4 regions of the Streptomyces broussonetiae genome follow, and region 2 is predicted to be linked to each of the others. Evidence: riboswitches for the same ligand, from Rfam matches in the RefSeq annotation. Region 2 holds a riboswitch; each other region holds the start of a gene.
The links. A riboswitch is a leader RNA that binds a small molecule or an ion and turns the genes downstream of it on or off. The one in region 2 is predicted to bind cyclic di-AMP.
Positions count from the first base shown of each region.

Region 1: linked by a shared signal. The riboswitch ahead of GQF42_RS26565 (C40 family peptidase) and the one ahead of GQF42_RS21820 (M23 family metallopeptidase) in region 2 are both predicted to bind cyclic di-AMP.
Region 3: linked by a shared signal. The riboswitch ahead of GQF42_RS19195 (LysM peptidoglycan-binding domain-containing protein) and the one ahead of GQF42_RS21820 (M23 family metallopeptidase) in region 2 are both predicted to bind cyclic di-AMP.
Region 4: linked by a shared signal. The riboswitch ahead of GQF42_RS31935 (M23 family metallopeptidase) and the one ahead of GQF42_RS21820 (M23 family metallopeptidase) in region 2 are both predicted to bind cyclic di-AMP.

Region 1 covers NZ_CP047020.1:5,716,315-5,720,882, reverse strand. Annotated here, with positions in the region: gene pcrA (DNA helicase PcrA) at 1-1,868, opposite strand, end outside; cyclic di-AMP (ydaO/yuaA leader) riboswitch at 2,105-2,249, shown strand; gene GQF42_RS26565 (C40 family peptidase) at 2,257-3,441, shown strand; gene GQF42_RS26560 (hypothetical protein) at 3,464-3,817, opposite strand; gene GQF42_RS26555 (C40 family peptidase) at 4,296-4,568, shown strand, end outside.
Region 2 covers NZ_CP047020.1:4,716,777-4,721,344, reverse strand. Annotated here, with positions in the region: gene GQF42_RS21825 (PP2C family protein-serine/threonine phosphatase) at 1-1,171, shown strand, start outside; cyclic di-AMP (ydaO/yuaA leader) riboswitch at 1,427-1,592, shown strand; gene GQF42_RS21820 (M23 family metallopeptidase) at 1,602-2,630, shown strand; gene GQF42_RS21815 (aldo/keto reductase) at 2,710-3,654, shown strand; gene GQF42_RS21810 (PrsW family intramembrane metalloprotease) at 3,728-4,568, opposite strand, start outside.
Region 3 covers NZ_CP047020.1:4,161,360-4,165,927, reverse strand. Annotated here, with positions in the region: gene GQF42_RS19205 (cytochrome P450 family protein) at 1-1,173, shown strand, start outside; gene GQF42_RS19200 (LysM peptidoglycan-binding domain-containing protein) at 1,353-2,432, shown strand; cyclic di-AMP (ydaO/yuaA leader) riboswitch at 2,615-2,789, shown strand; gene GQF42_RS19195 (LysM peptidoglycan-binding domain-containing protein) at 2,794-3,510, shown strand; gene eno (phosphopyruvate hydratase) at 4,046-4,568, shown strand, end outside.
Region 4 covers NZ_CP047020.1:6,929,012-6,933,579, reverse strand. Annotated here, with positions in the region: gene GQF42_RS31945 (HPr family phosphocarrier protein) at 159-440, shown strand; gene GQF42_RS31940 (GntR family transcriptional regulator) at 596-1,282, opposite strand; gene GQF42_RS31935 (M23 family metallopeptidase) at 1,491-2,234, opposite strand; cyclic di-AMP (ydaO/yuaA leader) riboswitch at 2,247-2,412, opposite strand; gene GQF42_RS31930 (M16 family metallopeptidase) at 2,730-4,118, opposite strand; gene GQF42_RS31925 (M16 family metallopeptidase) at 4,115-4,568, opposite strand, start outside.

The DNA of each region.
Region 1 (4,568 bases), 1.0 Mb from region 2:
GCGACCAGCGCCACCTGCTCCAGGAAGTCCGCGAGCGTGCCCTGCTCGCCCTCCGCGCGCTCCTGCTCGAACTCCAGGGCCACGGCTGCGAGTTCCTGCAGGTTCTCGATGCGGGTCTCGTCCTGGGGGTCGGTGGAGGACTGCAACTCGGCCAGGTAGCCGGTGCGTTCGAGGACCGCCTCCAGGACGGTCGCCGGTCCGGCGCCGGACTCCACGATCGTGCGCAGGTCCTCCATCAGCGTGTTGAACCGCTTGACCGCGTTGGTGGAGCGCGCGGCCATGCCGTACGCCTCGTCCACGCGCTTGAGCGCCTGCGGGAAGCTGATCTTCTCGCGCTGGGAGAGCGCGTCGATCATCGCCTCCGCGCGCTCGCCGATGCCCCGCTTGGGGACGTTGAGGATGCGCCGCAGCGGCACCGAGTCCTCGGGGTTGGCGAGGACGCGCAGGTAGGCGAGGACGTCCCGGACCTCCTTGCGCTCGTAGAAGCGGACACCGCCGACGACCTTGTACGGCAGGCCGACGCGGATGAAGACCTCTTCGAAGACACGGGACTGGGCGTTGGTGCGGTAGAAGACGGCGACGTCGCCCGCCTTGGCGTCGCCCGCGTCGACCAGGCGGTCTATCTCGTCGGCGACGAACTGCGCCTCGTCGTGCTCGGTGTCGGCGACATAGCCGGTGATCCGCGCGCCCTGGCCGGCATTGGTCCACAGGTTCTTCGGGCGGCGGGACTCGTTGCGCTCGATGACCGCGTTGGCGGCGCTCAGAATCGTCTGCGTGGAGCGGTAGTTCTGCTCCAGCAGGATCGTCGTCGCGTTCGGGTAGTCCTCCTCGAACTGGAGGATGTTGCGGATCGTCGCGCCCCGGAAGGCGTAGATCGACTGGTCCGCGTCACCGACGACGCACAGCTCGGCGGGCGGGAGGTCGCTCTCGCCCGCAGGCGTGTCCCCCTCGTGCGCGCCGGTGCCGACGAGTTCGCGTACGAGCGCGTACTGGGCGTGGTTGGTGTCCTGGTACTCGTCGACCAGGACGTGCCGGAAGCGGCGGCGGTAGTGCTCGGCGACGTCCGGGAAGGCGCGCAGCAGGTTGACCGTCGTCATGATCAGGTCGTCGAAGTCGAGCGCGTTGGCCTCGCGCAGCCGCGACTGGTAGAGCGCGTAGGCCTGGGCGAGGGTCTTCTCGAAGCCGTCACTCGCCTGGGCGGCGAAGTCCTCCTCGTCGATCAGCTCGTTCTTCAGGTTGCTGATCTTCGCGCTGAAGGACTTGGGCGGGAAACGCTTGGGGTCGAGGTCCAGGTCCCGGCAGACCAGGGCCATCAGGCGCTTGCTGTCGGCGGCGTCGTAGATCGAGAACGACGAGGTGTAACCGAGCTTCTTCGACTCACGGCGCAGGATGCGTACGCACGCGCTGTGGAAGGTCATCACCCACATCGCGTTCGCGCGCGGGCCGACGAGCTGCTCGACGCGCTCCTTCATCTCGCCCGCGGCCTTGTTGGTGAAGGTGATCGCGAGGATCTGGCCCGGGTGGACGCCCCGCTCGGCGAGCAGGTGGGCGATGCGGTGGGTCAGCACCCGGGTCTTGCCGGAGCCGGCTCCGGCGACGATGAGCAGCGGGGAGCCGGCGTGCGCGACCGCGGCGCGCTGGTTGTCGTTCAGCCCGTCCAGCAGCGCCGCCGCGTCGAGCGCGGGGCGCGGGGCGCCGTCGCGGTAGTAGGCGTCCCTGTCCGGTGGCGTGTCGAACTTCCCGCCGAACAGATCGTCCGGAAGCGGCTCCGGAGCATGATCGTCCTCGGGCGGCGGCGGGGGCTCCTCCTCGCGCCCGCGAGGGGGCTGGAGGTCCGCCAGGAAGCTGTCGTCAAAGAGGCTGCTCATCGCTCTCCGAGTCTAGGGCGCCGCACCGACAACCGATCGCCGTCCGGGGAAGAAGACCCCGTCGGCGGGGCGGCGAACACCCCTCACACAACGGAATCACCCGATGACAGCGACGTGATGCCGGCCTCGGATCACGAAAATGTATCGGACATATCACGCACCAACCTTCACACTAGTCACACGAGTTGGCTAGGTTGCCATCGGGCCGCGTGCGCGGCCCCCGCCGAGTCCGGCGCGCCCCTGGGGCGCCTGGAGCCGGGGACCCACCGAGTCCCGGGGTGAATCGGCCGACTCCCGTCCGGGACGACGCCGTAGGGCAACCCTTCCGAACCGCGCCCGAACCCGACAGCTAACCCGGTAGGCGGCCCATTGGAAGGAGTCGCCTCTCTTGGCGTCGCACCGCAAGCAGCGCCCCGGCGGGACCGCCGGAGCGGGTCTGCGCACCCCCGCCCTCGCCACCGCCGCTCTCACCTCCCTGGCCATGCTGTCCCAGACCGCCGAGGCCGCTCCCGGCGCGGACCACGCCCGGCCGAGCCTGGAGGAGGTGGAGAAGAAGGTCGACGACCTCTACCGCCAGGCGGAGTCGGCCACCGAGAAGTACGACTCGGCCAAGGAACAGGCCGGCAAGCAGCTAGGACGCGTCGACGCCCTCCGGAACGAGGTCGCCCGCCGCACCGACCGCCTGAACAAGGCCCGCGAGGAGCTGGGCTCCTTCGCCGCGGCCCAGTACCGCACCGGCGCCGCCGCTCCCGACACGGCCACCTTCCTGCTGGCGGACAACCCGCAGGACTACTTCGACCAGACCCAGCTGATGAACCGGCTGACCTCACGCGAGAAGAGCGCGGTCGACGGCTACATCAGCGAGCAGGCCGCCACCATGACGAAGCGGCGGGAGGCCGCCCAGAGCCTGCAGTCGCTGACCGACTCACAGCGCGACCTGCAGACCGCCAAGGCCACCGTCCAGAAGAAGCTCGCCTCCGCGCGCGAGCTGCTGTCGCAGCTGACGGCCCAGGAAAAGGCACGGCTGGCCGCCATCGAGCGGGAGAAGCAGCAGGAGGCGGCCCGCAAGGCGGCCGAGCTGGCGAAGCAGCAGGCCCAGGCTCAGCAGCAGAGCGGCTCGGCCGGTTCGTCGTCCTCCGGTTCGTCGTCCTCGGGTTCGGCCGGTTCCACGTCCTCCGGGTCTTCGGGGTCGTCCGGGTCCACCAGCTCGTACGACGCGAAGGCCGCCAGCGCCATCGCCTTCGCCCGCGCCCAGATCGGCAAGCCGTACGTGTGGGGCGCCACCGGGCCGGGGTCCTACGACTGCTCGGGCCTGACCCAGGCCGCCTGGAAGGCCGCCGGCGTCACACTCCCGCGCACCACGTACGACCAGGTCAACGTCGGCACCACGGTCTCACTGGCGAACGCGCGGCCGGGCGACCTGATCTTCTTCTACGACGACATCAGCCACGTCGGCCTCTACATCGGCAACGGCATGATGATCCACGCCCCCAAGCCGGGCGCGTACGTCCGCGAGGAGTCGGTGTACTACGGCGGAGAATCGATCATCCACAGCGTGGTCCGCCCGGGCTGAGGCGTTCGTCCCGCGCCGCCCGTCAGGTCCACAGGACGGCGATGAAGATGTTCGTCATGGTCAGCAGGCCGACGACGCCGAAGGCGGCCTTGTCGACCTTTTCCTCGTCGCGCTTCACGTAGACCAGACCGAGGATCACGATCAGCAGCGCCAGCTTCAGACCGATCTTGACGGCGTTGATGTGGTGGTTGTCGGTCTGGTTGAGGCCGACGAGGACCACACCGGTGACGAGCATGGTCAGCGCGCCGTGCAGCATCCCGGGGACGAAGCGGGCCGCGCCCTGCCCCATCGCCTTCATCTGGGTGAGGAAACCGCCGAGCAGCGCCGCGATGCCGATGATGTGCAGGCCGACGAAGAGATGGATGAGTACGTCCATGGGGCCGGAGCCTAGCCAGGGCACGCGGGCCCCCTGCCACCGGGCCCGGCGACAGACGTTCCGGGCCCGGTCCGCTGCCGATCCCGCCCGCATGTGGATCTTGCATATATGCGGCCCATAGCACTTCACGCCTTGCGCCCGTCCCCCTTTCCGGGCTTCGGTCACCACGCTGCGTAAAGGAGACGATTCCGCGGAGGCGATGCGATCACATACGGTCACATCCCTGTGTGTCGGAACCAGTTCCGCACACCGCGTTACCTGGTCGTCACAGTCCGGCCTAGCGTCCTTCCCCAGGTGACCGACTCCCCACCGCCGCCCGGGCCAGGGCGGCGTCCGGCCACCACCGCCGAGAAAGGTCCGGCGGCGGCCCACTCCCCCTGTGCGGGCCGCCGCCGGACGGACGAGACCGCTCGGCCGGACCGCTCGGCCGCCCGGGCCGCTCGGTCGTCGAGGCGTACGGAAGGACGTGACGGTCCAGGTGGCAGCGCACCGCAAGCCCCGGCAACGCTCGATCGGGGGCCCCACGGCCCGGACGGCCGCCACGCTCGCCCTGGCGGGCGCGGCCACCGCGACGGCGTTCGACGGGGCGGCACACGCCGCGCCACAGCAGACGCCGGCCCAGGTGAAGGCTGAGCTGGACACGTTGTACCGGCAGGCCGAGGCCGCGACCGAGAAGTACGACGGCGCCAAGGAGGAGGCGGACACGGCCCAGCGGCAGCTCAACACACTGCGTGACGAGACCGCCCGCAAG
Region 2 (4,568 bases):
AGAGGTGGAGGAGAGCCGGTGCGCCAGGGCGGGGGGCCGGTTGCCCGGGGATCCCGTGCCCGATCCGGGCCTCGGTGACGAGACCGCTCCCGCGCCGCCGTCGCGCCGTCCGAGCCCGCGCTCCCTGGCCCGCGCCCTGCCCGCCCTGCTGATCGCCCTCGGGGTCCTGTACGGCCTGCTCACCCCGAGCGAGTTCACCGCCGTTCCGTTCTTCACCGCCGCCCCGCTGATCGCCGCACCCCTGTCCTCGCTGCGCACCACCCTTCTGACCGGCGGCGCGGCCGTCGCCGCGATGTACGCGGTGCGCGCCCACAGCGGCGAGCATCCCGCCGTGGGCATCGTCACGGACGTCGTCACCGTGGTCTCGGTCGCCCTGCTGGCCGTCGCCATCAACCGCGTGGTCCGCCTCGGCGACCGGCGGCTCGCCTCCGCCCGGGAGATCGCCGAGGCCGCCCAGCGGGCCGTGCTGCCGGAGCCCGCCGAGCGGATCGGCGGCTTCGAGATCGCCGCCTGCTACGAGGCGGCCCGGCAGGACGCGTTCATCGGCGGTGATCTGTACGCGGTGCAGGACAGCCCGCACGGGGTCCGGCTGATCGTCGGGGACGTGCGCGGCAAGGGCATGGGCGCGGTCGCCGCCGTCGCCGTGGTGATCGGCGCGTTCCGGGAGGCCGCCGAGCAGGAGGCCACGCTGGAGGCGGTGGCGCTGCGGCTGGAGCGGGCACTGACCCGCGAGGGCACCCGGCGTGCGGGCATCGACGCCTTCGAGGGCTTCACCACCGCCGTCCTTGCCGAACTCCCGCACGGCGACGGGCTGGTACGGATCGTCAACCGCGGTCATCCGCCCCCGCTGCTGCTGCACTCCGACGGCACCCTGCGCACCCTGAGCGCCCCCGAGCCCGCGCTGCCGCTCGGCATGAGCGACCTGGGGATGTGGCCGGATCAGGCCCTGGAGGAGCGCTTCCCGGGTGGGGCGACCCTGCTGGTCCACACCGACGGCCTGTCCGAGGCCCGGGACGCCCACGGCCGGTTCTACGACCCCGAACGACGGCTCGCCGGGCGCGTCTTCTCCGGGCCCGCAGCCCTGGTCGCCCGGCTCGCCGAGGAGGTGCGGGGGCACTCCGGCGGCGGGATGACGGACGACATGGCGCTGCTCGCCGTCCGGCATCCCTGACGCGCCGCACCCCACCCGTGATCACCTTCACCGACGGTGACCGGACGACCGCCGTCCGCATAACATCTGAGACACCATCAAAAACGCCGATGCTCCTGAACGTCGGCCAACTCGTCCGGTTTGCTGTGGTCCTGGACGGTAAGTCCTGGCCGGAAAGCGTTAACGATCAAGCCGAACGGCTTGGAAAGTGCCTGTCAGGTCTATTAACGTTCGATAACGCAGCGCGGTCGTCCCAGCCGTCACAAGAGACGGCTCCGTGCGCACGCGCCGAATCCCGCAAGGGAACCGGGGAACCACCACCTTGGGGTGAATCACGCGGACACCGACGTGAACTCACGGAGTCACGCCCGGTATACGCGCGTAGGAGACCTTCCTGCTCCGAACCCGTCAGCTAACCCGGTAGGCGACGGAAGGAAAGGAGTACGCCCGCGTGGCGTCCAACCGGCCTGCCCCCGAAGCCCCGTTCATACCGGCGTCCGACGAGCCCGAGACCTTCGGTTACGGCTCCTACCGCGCCGAAGAGGGCCCTTGGGAGGAGTGGAACCCCACCGAGGACTCCGTCACCCAGGTCCGCGGCCGGCACCGCGTCGCCAAGCAGCGCGGCGGCTTCGCCCGCAGCTCCACCGTCCTCGGCGTCGGCGTCATGGCCGCGGTCGGCGCGGGCGGCATGGCCAGCGCCCACACCGGCAAGCCGCCGGTCTCCATCTCCCTGCCCGACCTGGACTCCGTCGGCCACCTCTTCGGCGGCGGGTCCTCCACGGCGCCCAAGTCCACCGGCACCGGGCTCAGCGACGTCGGTGTGAGCACCGACAGCAGCAAGAGCGGCGGCGCCGGCGAGGCGCTGCGCAACCGGATCATGGCGCAGGCCGAGCAGCAGCAGAGCAAGGCCGACAGCAAGGCCACCGCCGCCGCGATCGCCGCCGCCGACAGGCAGACCGCCGACGCGGCCGCCAAGGCGGAGAAGGACGCCGCCGCCAAGGCCGCGGCCGCCAAGGACAAGGCGCAGGCCGACGCCAAGCAGGCCGAGGAGGCCAAGCGTCTGGCCGAGCTGGCCAAGCAGTACACGCTGCCCGTCGTCTCGTACACGATCACCGGCACCTTCGGTCAGCCCGGCGCCATGTGGTCCTCCGGCTACCACACGGGCCTCGACTTCGCCGCCCCCACCGGCACCCTCATCAAGGCCATCCACGGTGGCACGATCACCCAGGCCGGCTGGGCCGGCGCCTACGGCTACCGCACCGTCCTCACCCTGGACGACGGCACCGAGCTGTGGTTCTGCCACCAGTCCTCGATCAACGTCTCGGTCGGCCAGAAGGTCTCCACCGGTGACGTCATCGGCCGTATCGGCGCCACCGGCAACGTCACCGGCCCGCACCTGCACCTCGAGGTGCACCCGAACGGCCAGGCCAGCGCGGTCGACCCGGCGCCGTGGCTGCGCGGCAAGGGCCTCAACCCCTGAGCGTGACATCCGGGTGAAACGCGGGAAACCGGCGCCGGCGGCGGAATGAGATCATCCGCCGCCGGCGTTGGAATGAGGCATGACTTCCCTGCGCACACTCGGCTCTTCCGACCTCGAGGTCTTCCCCCTCTCCCTCGGCGGCAACGTCTTCGGCTGGACCGCCGACGAGGAGACCTCCTTCGCCGTCCTCGACGCCTACACCGCGGCGGGCGGCAACTTCGTCGACACCGCCGACTCCTACACCGCCTGGATCGAGGGCAACCAGGGCGGCGAGTCCGAGACGATCATCGGCAAGTGGGTCAAGGCCCGCGGCAACCGCTCCGACGTCGTCATCGCCACCAAGGTCAGCCAGCACCCGCAGTTCCAGGGCCTGTCCGCGGCCAACATCAAGGCCGCCGCCGACGCCTCCCTGCGCCGCCTGGACACCGACTACATCGACCTCTACTACACCCACTTCGACAAGCCCGAGGTCCCGGTCGAGGAGATCATCGGCGCCCTCGACGAACTGGTGAAGGCGGGCAAGGTCCGGCACATCGCCGCCTCCAACATCACCCCCGAGCGGCTGAAGGAGTCCCTCGACTTCTCCGAGCGCGAGGGCCTTGCCCGCTACGTCGCCCTCCAGCCGCACTACAACCTGGTCTCGCGCGACACCTACGAGGGCCCGCTCCAGGACCTGGTCGCCAAGGAGGGCCTGTCCGCGGTGCCGTACTTCTCCCTCGCCGCGGGTTTCCTGACCGGCAAGTACCGCCCCGGTACGACGGTCGACAGCGCCCGCGCCGGCCGGGCCCAGGAGTACGCCGGGTCCGAGCGGGGCCAGAAGGTCCTCGCGGCCCTGGACGAGATCGCCGCCGCCCACCGGGTCCCGCACGCCACCGTCGCCCTGGCCTGGCTCGCGGCCCAGCCGACGATCACGGCCCCGATCGCCTCGGCCCGCACGGTCGAACAGCTGCCTGCGCTGCTCGGGGTGGCGGACCTGAAGCTGACGCAGGAGGAGATCGCGAAGCTGACGGACGCGTCCGCGTAGCGGTTTCCTTTGTCACGGTGCTCGGCCACGACGGCGGATTCCTGCGGCGACGAACCCTGCGCAATCCCCAGGTCTACGACCGATAGGGGTTGTACGCGGCATAGGGCGCCGCCGGATACCCGAACTGCGGCGCCCACTGCATCGGCATCGGCATCGGTGCCGGAGCAGCCGCCCGCGCGGCGTATTCCAGGGCCGACCGCGCGGCAGCCCTCCGCTTCCACAGCTCGTCCAGCAGCTCCCGCTCCCGTACGACGAAGTCCGCCCCGGCCTTGCCCCTGCGCCCCCGGTGCCGCAGCAGCGCGAGCGCCGTGGCGTACGCCTCGTAGTGCGCCACCTCCCGCGCCACCGGTGTGCCGCCGTGGTGCCGGGCGTAGTCCCGGGCCGCGCGCCGCGCCCGCATCGAGCCCAGTGCGAACGGCTCGGCCGGCCCCAGCCACCCGGCCAGCACATATGCGGGCAGTTCCGTGCGCACGGTGCGCAGTTCCCGCTGCCGTGTGAGGACGGCCAGCCAGGTCAGCAGCCCGAACACGGGCACCATGAAGCAGCCGTAGACGGCGAAGAACCCGAACTCGCCGAAGGTCGAGGAGCCGTTCCACAGGGCGTGCATGCTCATCGCGAGCAGCAGCCCGGACAGCGGCAGCAGCACCCGCCGCGCGCGCTGCCGCTGCGCGGAGAACGCCGAGAGGCCGAAGCCCAGGCCGGTCATGGTGGTGAACAGGGGGTGCGCGAACGGCGACATCACGATGCGCACGAAGAAGGTGGCGGCGGTGACGGAGGCGATGCCGCGGTCGCCGCTGAGCTGGTCGGCACCGAAGGCCGTGCCGAGGTAGAGGATGTTCTCGGTGAACGCGAAGCCGGTGGCGGTGATCCCGGCGATCACCATCCCGTCCACGATCCCGGTGAAGTCACGTCTG
Region 3 (4,568 bases), 560 kb from region 2:
GCCCCGGTGCACCGGACGCGGTTGCCCAGCGGTGTCGAGGCCTGGCTGGTCACCCGGTACGCCGACGCCAAGCAGGCGCTCGCCGACCAGCGCCTGAGCAAGAACCCGGCGCACCACGACGAGCCCGCGCACGCCAAGGGCAAGACCGGCATCCCCGGCGAGCGCAAGGCCGAGCTGATGACGCATCTGCTGAACATCGACCCGCCGGACCACACCCGGCTGCGCCGGCTGGTCAGCAAGGCGTTCACACCCCGGCGAGTCGCCGAGTTCGCCCCTCGGGTGCAGGAGCTGACCGACCACCTCATCGACCGGTTCGCGCAGCAGGGTTCGGCCGACCTCATCCACGAGTTCGCCTTCCCGCTGCCCATCTACGCCATCTGCGACCTGCTCGGCGTCCCGCGCGAGGACCAGGACGACTTCCGGGACTGGGCGGGCATGATGATCCGGCACGGGGGAGGGCCCCGCGGCGGCGTCGCCCGGTCGGTCAAGAAGATGCGCGGCTACCTCGCCGAGCTGATCCACAAGAAGCGGCAGGCGCTGCCCGCCGAGCCCGCACCCGGCGAGGACCTGATCTCCGGCCTCATCCGCGCCTCGGACCACGGCGAGCACCTCACCGAGAACGAGGCGGCCGCGATGGCCTTCATCCTCCTCTTCGCCGGTTTCGAGACCACCGTGAACCTGATCGGCAACGGCACCTACGCCCTGCTCACCCACCCCGAGCAGCGTCGGCGGCTGCAGGACTCCCTGGTAAGAGGGGAGCGGGCCCTGCTGGAGACCGGAGTCGAGGAGCTGCTGCGCTACGACGGCCCGGTGGAACTGGCCACCTGGCGGTTCGCCACCGAGCCGCTCGCCGTCGGCGGGCAGGACATCGCGCCCGGCGATCCGGTGCTCGTCGTGCTCGCCGCGGCCGACCGGGACCCGGAGCGGTTCGCCGACCCGGACGTGCTGGACCTCGCCCGCCGTGACAACCAGCACCTCGGCTACGGCCACGGCATCCACTACTGCCTGGGCGCGCCGCTCGCCCGCCTGGAGGGTCAGAGCGCGCTCGCCACCCTGCTCACCCGCCTGCCCGACCTGCGGCTCGCCGCCGATCCGGCCGAGCTGCGCTGGCGCGGCGGGCTCATCATGCGGGGCCTGCGCACCCTGCCGGTGGAGTTCACGCCCACAGCCTGAACACCCCGTCGGCACACCTCGTCCAGGGGAGGACGACAGTGCCTCAACCCTGTGATCTTCACGTGATCTGCGCGGCATTAACTTGTGACAAGTGATCGTCAGCCGCTACGTTCACCCATCAGCGTGGCGACAGGCACCAGCCGCCGCGCCGGTCCTGCTGTCGCACGAAAGGCTTCCGCATGCTCACCGGGAACGGTCGTCACCGTCGCCCCCGTCAGGCTCCGGCCCTCCTCGTCGCGGCCGGAGTCACCGGCTCCGCCATCGCCATCCCGCTGCTCGGCGCCGCGAGCGCCAACGCGGCCGACGGCACCACGTGGGACAAGGTCGCCGAGTGCGAGAGCGGCGGCTCGTGGAGCGCGGACACCGGCAACGGGTACTACGGAGGCCTGCAGATATCGCAGGACGACTGGGACAAGTACGGCGGCACGCAGTACGCGGACACCGCCGACCAGGCCAGCCGCTCCCAGCAGATCGCCGTCGCCGAGAAGATCCTGGCCGGCCAGGGCACCAAGCCGTGGACCATGTGCGCGCTGACCGCCGGGCTGACCTCCAACTCCGCTTCGGTCGACGTCGACACGGGTGTCGGGAACTCCGGCAGCGGCAAGGGGTCGGGCAGCGACTCCGGATCGACCGACGAATCGGACTCGTCCGGTCTGTCGGATTCCTCCGGTGCCGGGTCCGGGCACGGGTCCGGTTCCGAGTCCTCCTCCGGCTCCGCGTCCTCCTCCGGCTCGGACTCCTCCGCGGACGCCGGTGTCACGCCGTCCCCTGGCCCGAGCACGGACAAGACGCCGGGCGCCGGGCGCGGTTCCGTCCCGAGCGGCACCCCCAAGTCGGACAAGACCGATAAGCCGGGCTCATCCGATTCCTCCGGCTCGGGAAACCCTCAGGGGAGCGACACCTCTCCCACGGCGACCCCGGGAACGGACGAGTCGGACAATCCCCAGCAGGCCGCCGGTTCGTGGAGTCTCGTCGACACCGGGGCCCTCAGTAGTGGCGGGCGTCACCGTGGTGGCAGCGCGGACGAAAGCGTGGCAAACGGTCAGGACGCCGCGTCCTCGGGTCGCCATGCGGGCCGTGGGCCGGGCGCGTACATCGTGCGCGAGGGCGACACCCTCACCTCCATCGCCGACGACCTCGGTGTCGACGGCGGATGGCGTGCGCTCTATACCGGCAACAAGAAGGCCATCGGCGCCGACCCGAACCACATCACCGCCGGTCAGACCCTGAAAGTCGGGGGCGAAAAGGGCGCCGAGTAGCGGGAGTTGACACCCTATTTCGCGACTGATGTCCGGTTTGGCGAAAGTGTGGGATGAGTCTCAGAAGCCCTGATCGTCTTTGAAATTCCGCCGAACGCATGTCTACGGTCAGGACCGCTCGTCACCACGAGCCCCGGCAGTCGCAACGCCGAATCCTGCCAGCGGTTGCCCGGGAACAGTCGTCGCGTCAAGCGCCGTAGGCAGGAGCGGGGGACCCAAGGTAGGTGCCGGAACCGGTGGTTGACACCGGAACCGGCTGGGGGTGAAGCCGCGGCTCGCGAACAGCGGGCCCGCGGCCGGGCAACTCAACCGGCCCGAACCCGACAGCTCACCTCGCAGGCGTCGGTGAGGGGATCGATTCATGCTGTTTTCCGGCAAGGGCAAGCACCGTCGTCCGTCCAAGGCCACTCGCGTCATCGCGCTCGCCGGCGTCACCGGTGCGGCCGTCGCCGCCCCGCTGATGGCGGCCGGCAACGCCTCCGCCGCCACCGCCTCCGAGTGGGACGCGGTCGCCCAGTGCGAGTCGGGTGGCAACTGGTCCATCAACACCGGCAACGGCTTCTACGGCGGTCTCCAGTTCTCCGCCTCCACCTGGGCCGCGTACGGCGGCACCGCCTACGCCTCGACCGCCAACCAGGCCACCAAGGCGCAGCAGATCACCGTCGCCGAGAAGGTCCTCGCCTCGCAGGGCAAGGGCGCCTGGCCGGTCTGCGGCTCGGGCCTGTCCTCCGCCGCGTACAACGGCTCCGCCCCGAGCACCGGCTCCAGCTCCGCCGGCAGCAGCTCCTCCTCCAGCAGCTCGTCGAGCAGCACCGCCACCCGCTCCGCCGATCAGCAGGCCGCCACCCGCTCCACCGAGCGCACGGCCCCGAAGGCGAGCAAGACCGTCACCACCCCGACCGGCAAGAAGGTCAAGAAGGGCGACGGCGAGTACAAGGTCGTCAAGGGTGACACCCTCAGCGCCATCGCCGAGAAGCACCACGTCCAGGGCGGCTGGAAGAAGCTCTTCGAGCTGAACAAGGACATCGTCGAGGACGCGAACCTCATCTACCCGGGCCAGCAGCTGCACCTGAAGTGACACCCGGCTGCGAGCCTGCCCACAGCGCCCTCACATCCCCTCCCCCCACGCTGAAGGCCCCGTGAGGGCCACCCCCGTCCCCACGGGCTCCCCGCCCCGGCGCGTGTTCCCCCGTACGCGCCGGGGCGGGGCTTTTGTCTCCCCGTCTGCCGTCTCCCCGTCTGCCGTCTGCCGTCTGCCGTCTCCCCGTCTGCCGTCCGGCGTCCGGCGCGCGCCGGCGGCCCCTCTCTCCGCGTGCGCCCCGGCTCTCATGTGCGCGTCCCTATATACGCGCCCGTCATATACGCGATATGCGCGCCCTCGTCCGCCGCATACGCGCCCGCGTACGCCGCCGCGCGTACTCCACCCGTTTCCCCGCTCTTCACCCCCACCCCTCTTTGTTCCGCTCATGAACAATGGGTACCGTCTGCATGTCCTTCCCTGTCCACGGGGCGGTCGGTCGACGGCCGCGGCCCCGGGGACGGTTAGGCTCTAGTCGCAAGGCGCAGCCGTAAGGCGCCCGCCCCGCACTTTCAGCGTCACATCCAAGAAGGAGATGCTCGTGCCGTCCATCGACGTCGTCGTAGCCCGGGAAATCCTGGACTCCCGAGGCAACCCCACGGTCGAGGTCGAGGTCGGCCTCGACGACGGCAGCACGGGTCGTGCCGCCGTTCCGTCCGGCGCCTCGACCGGTGCCTTCGAGGCCATCGAGCTGCGCGACGGTGACCCGAACCGCTACCAGGGCAAGGGTGTCGAGAAGGCCGTCCTCGCCGTCATCGAGCAGATCGGCCCGGAGCTGGTCGGCTACGACGCCACCGAGCAGCGCCTGATCGACCAGGCCATGTTCGACCTGGACGCCACCGACAACAAGGGCTCCCTCGGCGCCAACGCCATCCTCGGCGTCTCCCTCGCCGTCGCCCACGCCGCCTCCGAGGCCAGCGACCTGCCGCTGTTCCGCTACCTGGGCGGCCCGAACGCGCACCTGCTGCCGGTGCCGATGATGAACATCCTCAACGGCGGCTCGCACGCGGACTCCAACGTGGACATCCAGGAGTTCATGATCGCCCCGATCGGCGCGG
Region 4 (4,568 bases), 2.2 Mb from region 2:
CGTCCGACAATGGCGCGAGGCAGTCTGTGGGGGGACGGAAGCCGGATCGAGGCCGCGGTCCGGCGTCACACGGGAGGGGGCGAAGGTCCGCTCCCGGGCATGCTTCGCGATATGGGAAACTGGTCTAGACAACCCTGAACACCGAAGGGCAGCAACACATGGCTGAGCGCCGCGTCAACGTCGGCTGGGCCGAGGGCCTCCACGCCCGCCCCGCTTCCATCTTCGTCCGAGCCGCCACGGCCGCAGGCGTCCCGGTGACGATCGCCAAGGCCGACGGCAACCCCGTCAACGCGGCCTCCATGCTGGCCGTCCTGGGCCTGGGCGCCCAGGGGGGCGAGGAGATCGTCCTCGCCTCCGAGGCCGAGGGCGCGGACGCCGCCCTGGACCGGCTGGCCAAGCTGGTCGCCGAGGGCCTCGAGGAGCTGCCCGAGACCGTCTGAGCGCCACGCACAGAACGGCGAAGCCGCGTCGCCCTTTTCGGGGCGGCGCGGCTTCGCCGTTTGCGCGGTCTTTTACGAATGCGCGGGCACACCGAAATTCGGGCAGTGGAAATACACCGCCACCGAATTACTCTTCTTTGTATACGGCGTCCGTGTTAATGCCGCAGGCTCGACATGTTTACGGCGTGTTGCGAAGTCCTCACACGCTCGCCGGAACCGGGAAAGCGAAGCCGGTGCGCGGCCGTGGCGCGCTCGCCGTGCAGTGCGGTGAGCGCCCGCGCGCGCTCACCGTCGCCGCGCGCCACCGCGTCCACGATCGCGGCGTGCTCCGCCCACGACTCGGCCGGACTCGGCGTCGCCTCGACCGTGTACATCCAGGCGATCTTGTGGCGCAGCTGAGTCAGCATCGAAGTCAGCGAGGGGCTGCCACAGGCCTGGACGAGCGTCTCGTGGAACCAGCCGCCCAGGGCGCGCAGATCCTCGCTGCCGCCCCGCCTGGCCCGTTCCTGACCCAGTCTGACCAGGCCCCGCAGCACCTTCAGATGCGCCTCCGTGCGCCGCTGTGCGGCCCGGGCGGCCCCGAGCGGCTCCAGCAGCAGCCGCATCTCCAGCAGGTCGGCCGCCTCGTGCTCGGTCGGCTCGGCCACGCACGCGCCCGCGTGCCGGCGCGTGACCACGAAGCCCTCCGCCTCCAGGGTGCGCAGCGCCTCGCGGACGGGGACGCGCGAGACGCCGTAGCGGCGGGCCAGGACTTCTTCGGTCAGGCGGCCGCCGCGCTCGTGGACACCGGCGACGATGTCGTCCCGGATCGCCGTGCATACCGAGTGCGCCGGAATGCGCATGACACCTCCGCATTAATCCCCGTGAGACGTCGACGATGGACGCGTGTTCCGTGACTCTATTGCAATGAGCCGGAATTTCCGACGGCGGGCCGGAATCCATGGATATTTTTTGGCCAGCGACCGACGCGGACATCCGCCGGGCACCGTGAAAAATGTCGAAAGCCCCGGCTCGGTGAGCCGGGGCCTTGGATGCCGTTCGCCGTATGCGTCAGACGTTCACGCCGTGCTTGCGGAGATAGGCGACGGGGTCGACGTCCGAGCCGTAGTCGGGGGTCGTCCGGGCCTCGAAGTGCAGGTGCGGTCCGGTGACATTGCCGGTCGCGCCGGACAGGCCGATCTGCCGGCCAGGGGTGACCTGCTGGCCCACCGTGACACCGATGGACGACAGGTGGCCGTACTGGGTGTACATGCCGTCGGCCATCCGGATCACGATCTGGTTTCCGTACGCACCGCCCCAGCCCGTGGAGACGACGGTGCCGGAGCCGACCGCCAGGACGGCGGTGCCGCTGGCCGCGTGGAAGTCGATACCGGTGTGGGAGCCGGAGGACCACAGCGAGCTGCTGGCCTTGTAGCCCGTGGAGACGTACGAGTTCGAGATCGGCGCGACGAAGCGGTTCAGGCGCTCGCGCTCGGCCTCGCGGGCGGCGCGCTCCTTGGCCTCGCGCACCTCCTTGGCGCGCTTGGCCGCGACCTGCTCGGCCACCTTCTGCTCCGCGGCCTGCTTCTGGGCTGCGGCCTGTTCATCGATGTGCTCGGCGATGTCGTCACCCACGGTGATCACCGGGGTGAGGCCGGTCTGCTCGGCGGAGTTCTCGGCGGCGAACGCCGGGGCGGCCGCGAGGGTGCCGATGACGCCGGTGGTGGTCAGGGCCGCGATGCCGGCCGCCTGAGCGGTGGTGCGCTTGACCCGGCCGGGCTTGCGGTGCTTCCCGGTGGCGCACATGAACGCCATGAGGTGGCTGGTCCTTTCCTTCCCTCTCGCCTACCGGGTTAGCTGACGGGTTCGGAGCAGGAAGGTCTCCTACGGACCCCCTCGCTCGCGCGCGGGCGGTCCGATTCACCCCAGGGACTGCGGTTGGGTCCCCGGCTCCCCTGACTCGCGCCGTACGGGGACTCGGCGATGACTGCCCGGTGCCGCGGGTGCGGCGTATTGCCTGACGGACAGCCCGGACGACGCTAGGCGGGCCCGCCGTCAATCCCCAAACCGATCCGGAATTTTGTAGCGCATCCCACAGAGCAGACGGGCAACCTCCGCCTCAAATCGGGCATCTGGGGAAGGGAGTGGAACAGCAAAGGGCCCTGACGACCCGTAGGCCGTCAGGGCCCCACGCGCGTGCGTGGCGCGTGTGCGCCTCGTTCTCCCGCGCGTGCGTGCCGCTTGCGCGCGTTGTGCCTCTACGCGTTTCGCCCGTACGCGTTCCGCACACGCCTTGTGCGCGTTACCGCATCACTCCGCGGCGACGACGGTGACCTCGCCGATACCGAGCGCCTCCACGGGCGCCTTGATCTGGGCGGCGTCACCGACGAGGACGGTCACCAGGCGGTTCACCGGGAAGGCGTTCACGACGGCCGCCGTGGCCTCCACCGTGCCCGTCGCGGCCAGCTGCTGGTACAGCGTCGCCTGGAAGTCGTCGGGCAGGTGCTGCTCGACCTGGTCGGCCAGCGTGCTCGCGACGGCCGCCGCCGTCTCGTACTTGAGCGGTGCCACCCCGACGAGGTTCTGCACGGCCACGTCCCGCTCGGCGTCGGTCAGGCCCTCGGCCGCGAGGGTGCGCAGCACCTTCCACAGGTCCTGAAGCGCGGGACCGGTGTTCGGCGTGTCCACCGAGCCGCTGATGGCGAGCATCGAGGCACCCGAGCCGTCCGGGGCGGACCGCAGGACCTGCCCGAAGGAACGCACCCCGTAGGTGTAGCCCTTCTCCTCGCGCAGGACGCGGTCCAGGCGGGAGGTGAGGGTGCCGCCGAGGCAGTAGGTGCCGAGCACCTGGGCGGGCCACACGCGGTCGTGCCGGTCGGGGCCGACGCGGCCGATGAGCAGCTGCGTCTGGACGGCACCGGGCCGGTCCACGATGACCACGCGGCCGGTGTCGTCGGCGCTCACCGGCGGCACGGGCCGGGGCTCGCCCGGGGTACCGCTCCAGGCGCCCAGGGTGTCGCCGAGCAGGGCGTCCAGGTCGATGCCCGTGAGGTCGCCGACCACGACCGCGGTGCCCGTGGCGGGGCGGACGTAGCGGTCGTAGAAGGCGCGTACGGCAGCCGCGTCGATCTTCTCGACCGTCTCCTCGGTGCCCTGGCGCGGGCGCGACATGCGCGAGGTCGACGGGAACAGCTCCTTGGAGAGTTCCTTGGCGGCCCGGCGGGAGGGGTTGGCCAGCTCGTGCGGGATCTCGTCCAGGCGGTTGCGGACCAGCCGCTCGACCTCGCTCTCGGCGAACGCGGGCGCGCGCAGGGCATCGGCGAGCAGGCCGAGGCCCTTGGCCAGGCGGGAGGCGGGAACCTCCAGGCTGAGGCGGACGCCGGGGTGGTCGGCATGCGCGTCCAGCGTGGCGCCCGCGCGCTCCAGCTCGGCGGCGAACTCCTCGGCGGAGTGCTTGTCGGTGCCCTCGGAGAAGGCCCGCGCCATGATCGTGGCAACGCCGTCCAGGCCGGCCGGCTCGGCGTCCAGGGGGGCGTCCAGCAGCACCTCTACGGCGACGACCTGCTGGCCGGGACGATGGCAGCGCAGCACGGTCAGGCCGTTGTCGAGCCCGGTGCGCTCCGGGGCCGGGAACGCCCACGGCCTGGCCTCGCCGGGCTGCGGCTGGGGGTGGAAGTCCATGGTGGCGAGCTGGGTCACTTGGCCGTCTCCTCGTTCTCGTTACCGGCCTCTACGGTCGCTTCCTGCTCCGGGTCCTCGGGCACGTCGGCGTCCGGGGCCTCCTGCGGAGACTTGGGTTCGTAGACCAGCACCGCGCGGTTGTCGGGCCGCAGACGGGCCTTGGCGACCTCCTGGACCTCCTTCGCGGTCACCTCCAGGACGCGCTTCACGGCGGTGAGGGCGAGCTGCGGGTCGCCGAACAGGACGGCGAACCGGCACAGTTCGTCGGCACGGCCGGAGACCGTGCCGAGCCGGTCCAGCCACTCGCGCTCCAACTGGGCCTGGGCGCGCTCCATTTCCTCCGGCGTGGGGCCCTCCTCGGCGAACCGGGCCAGCTCCTCGTCGATGGCGGCCTCGATCACCGGCACCTCGACGTCGCCGGAGGTCTTCACGTCCAGCCAGCCCATCGAGGGCGCGCCGGCGAGGCGC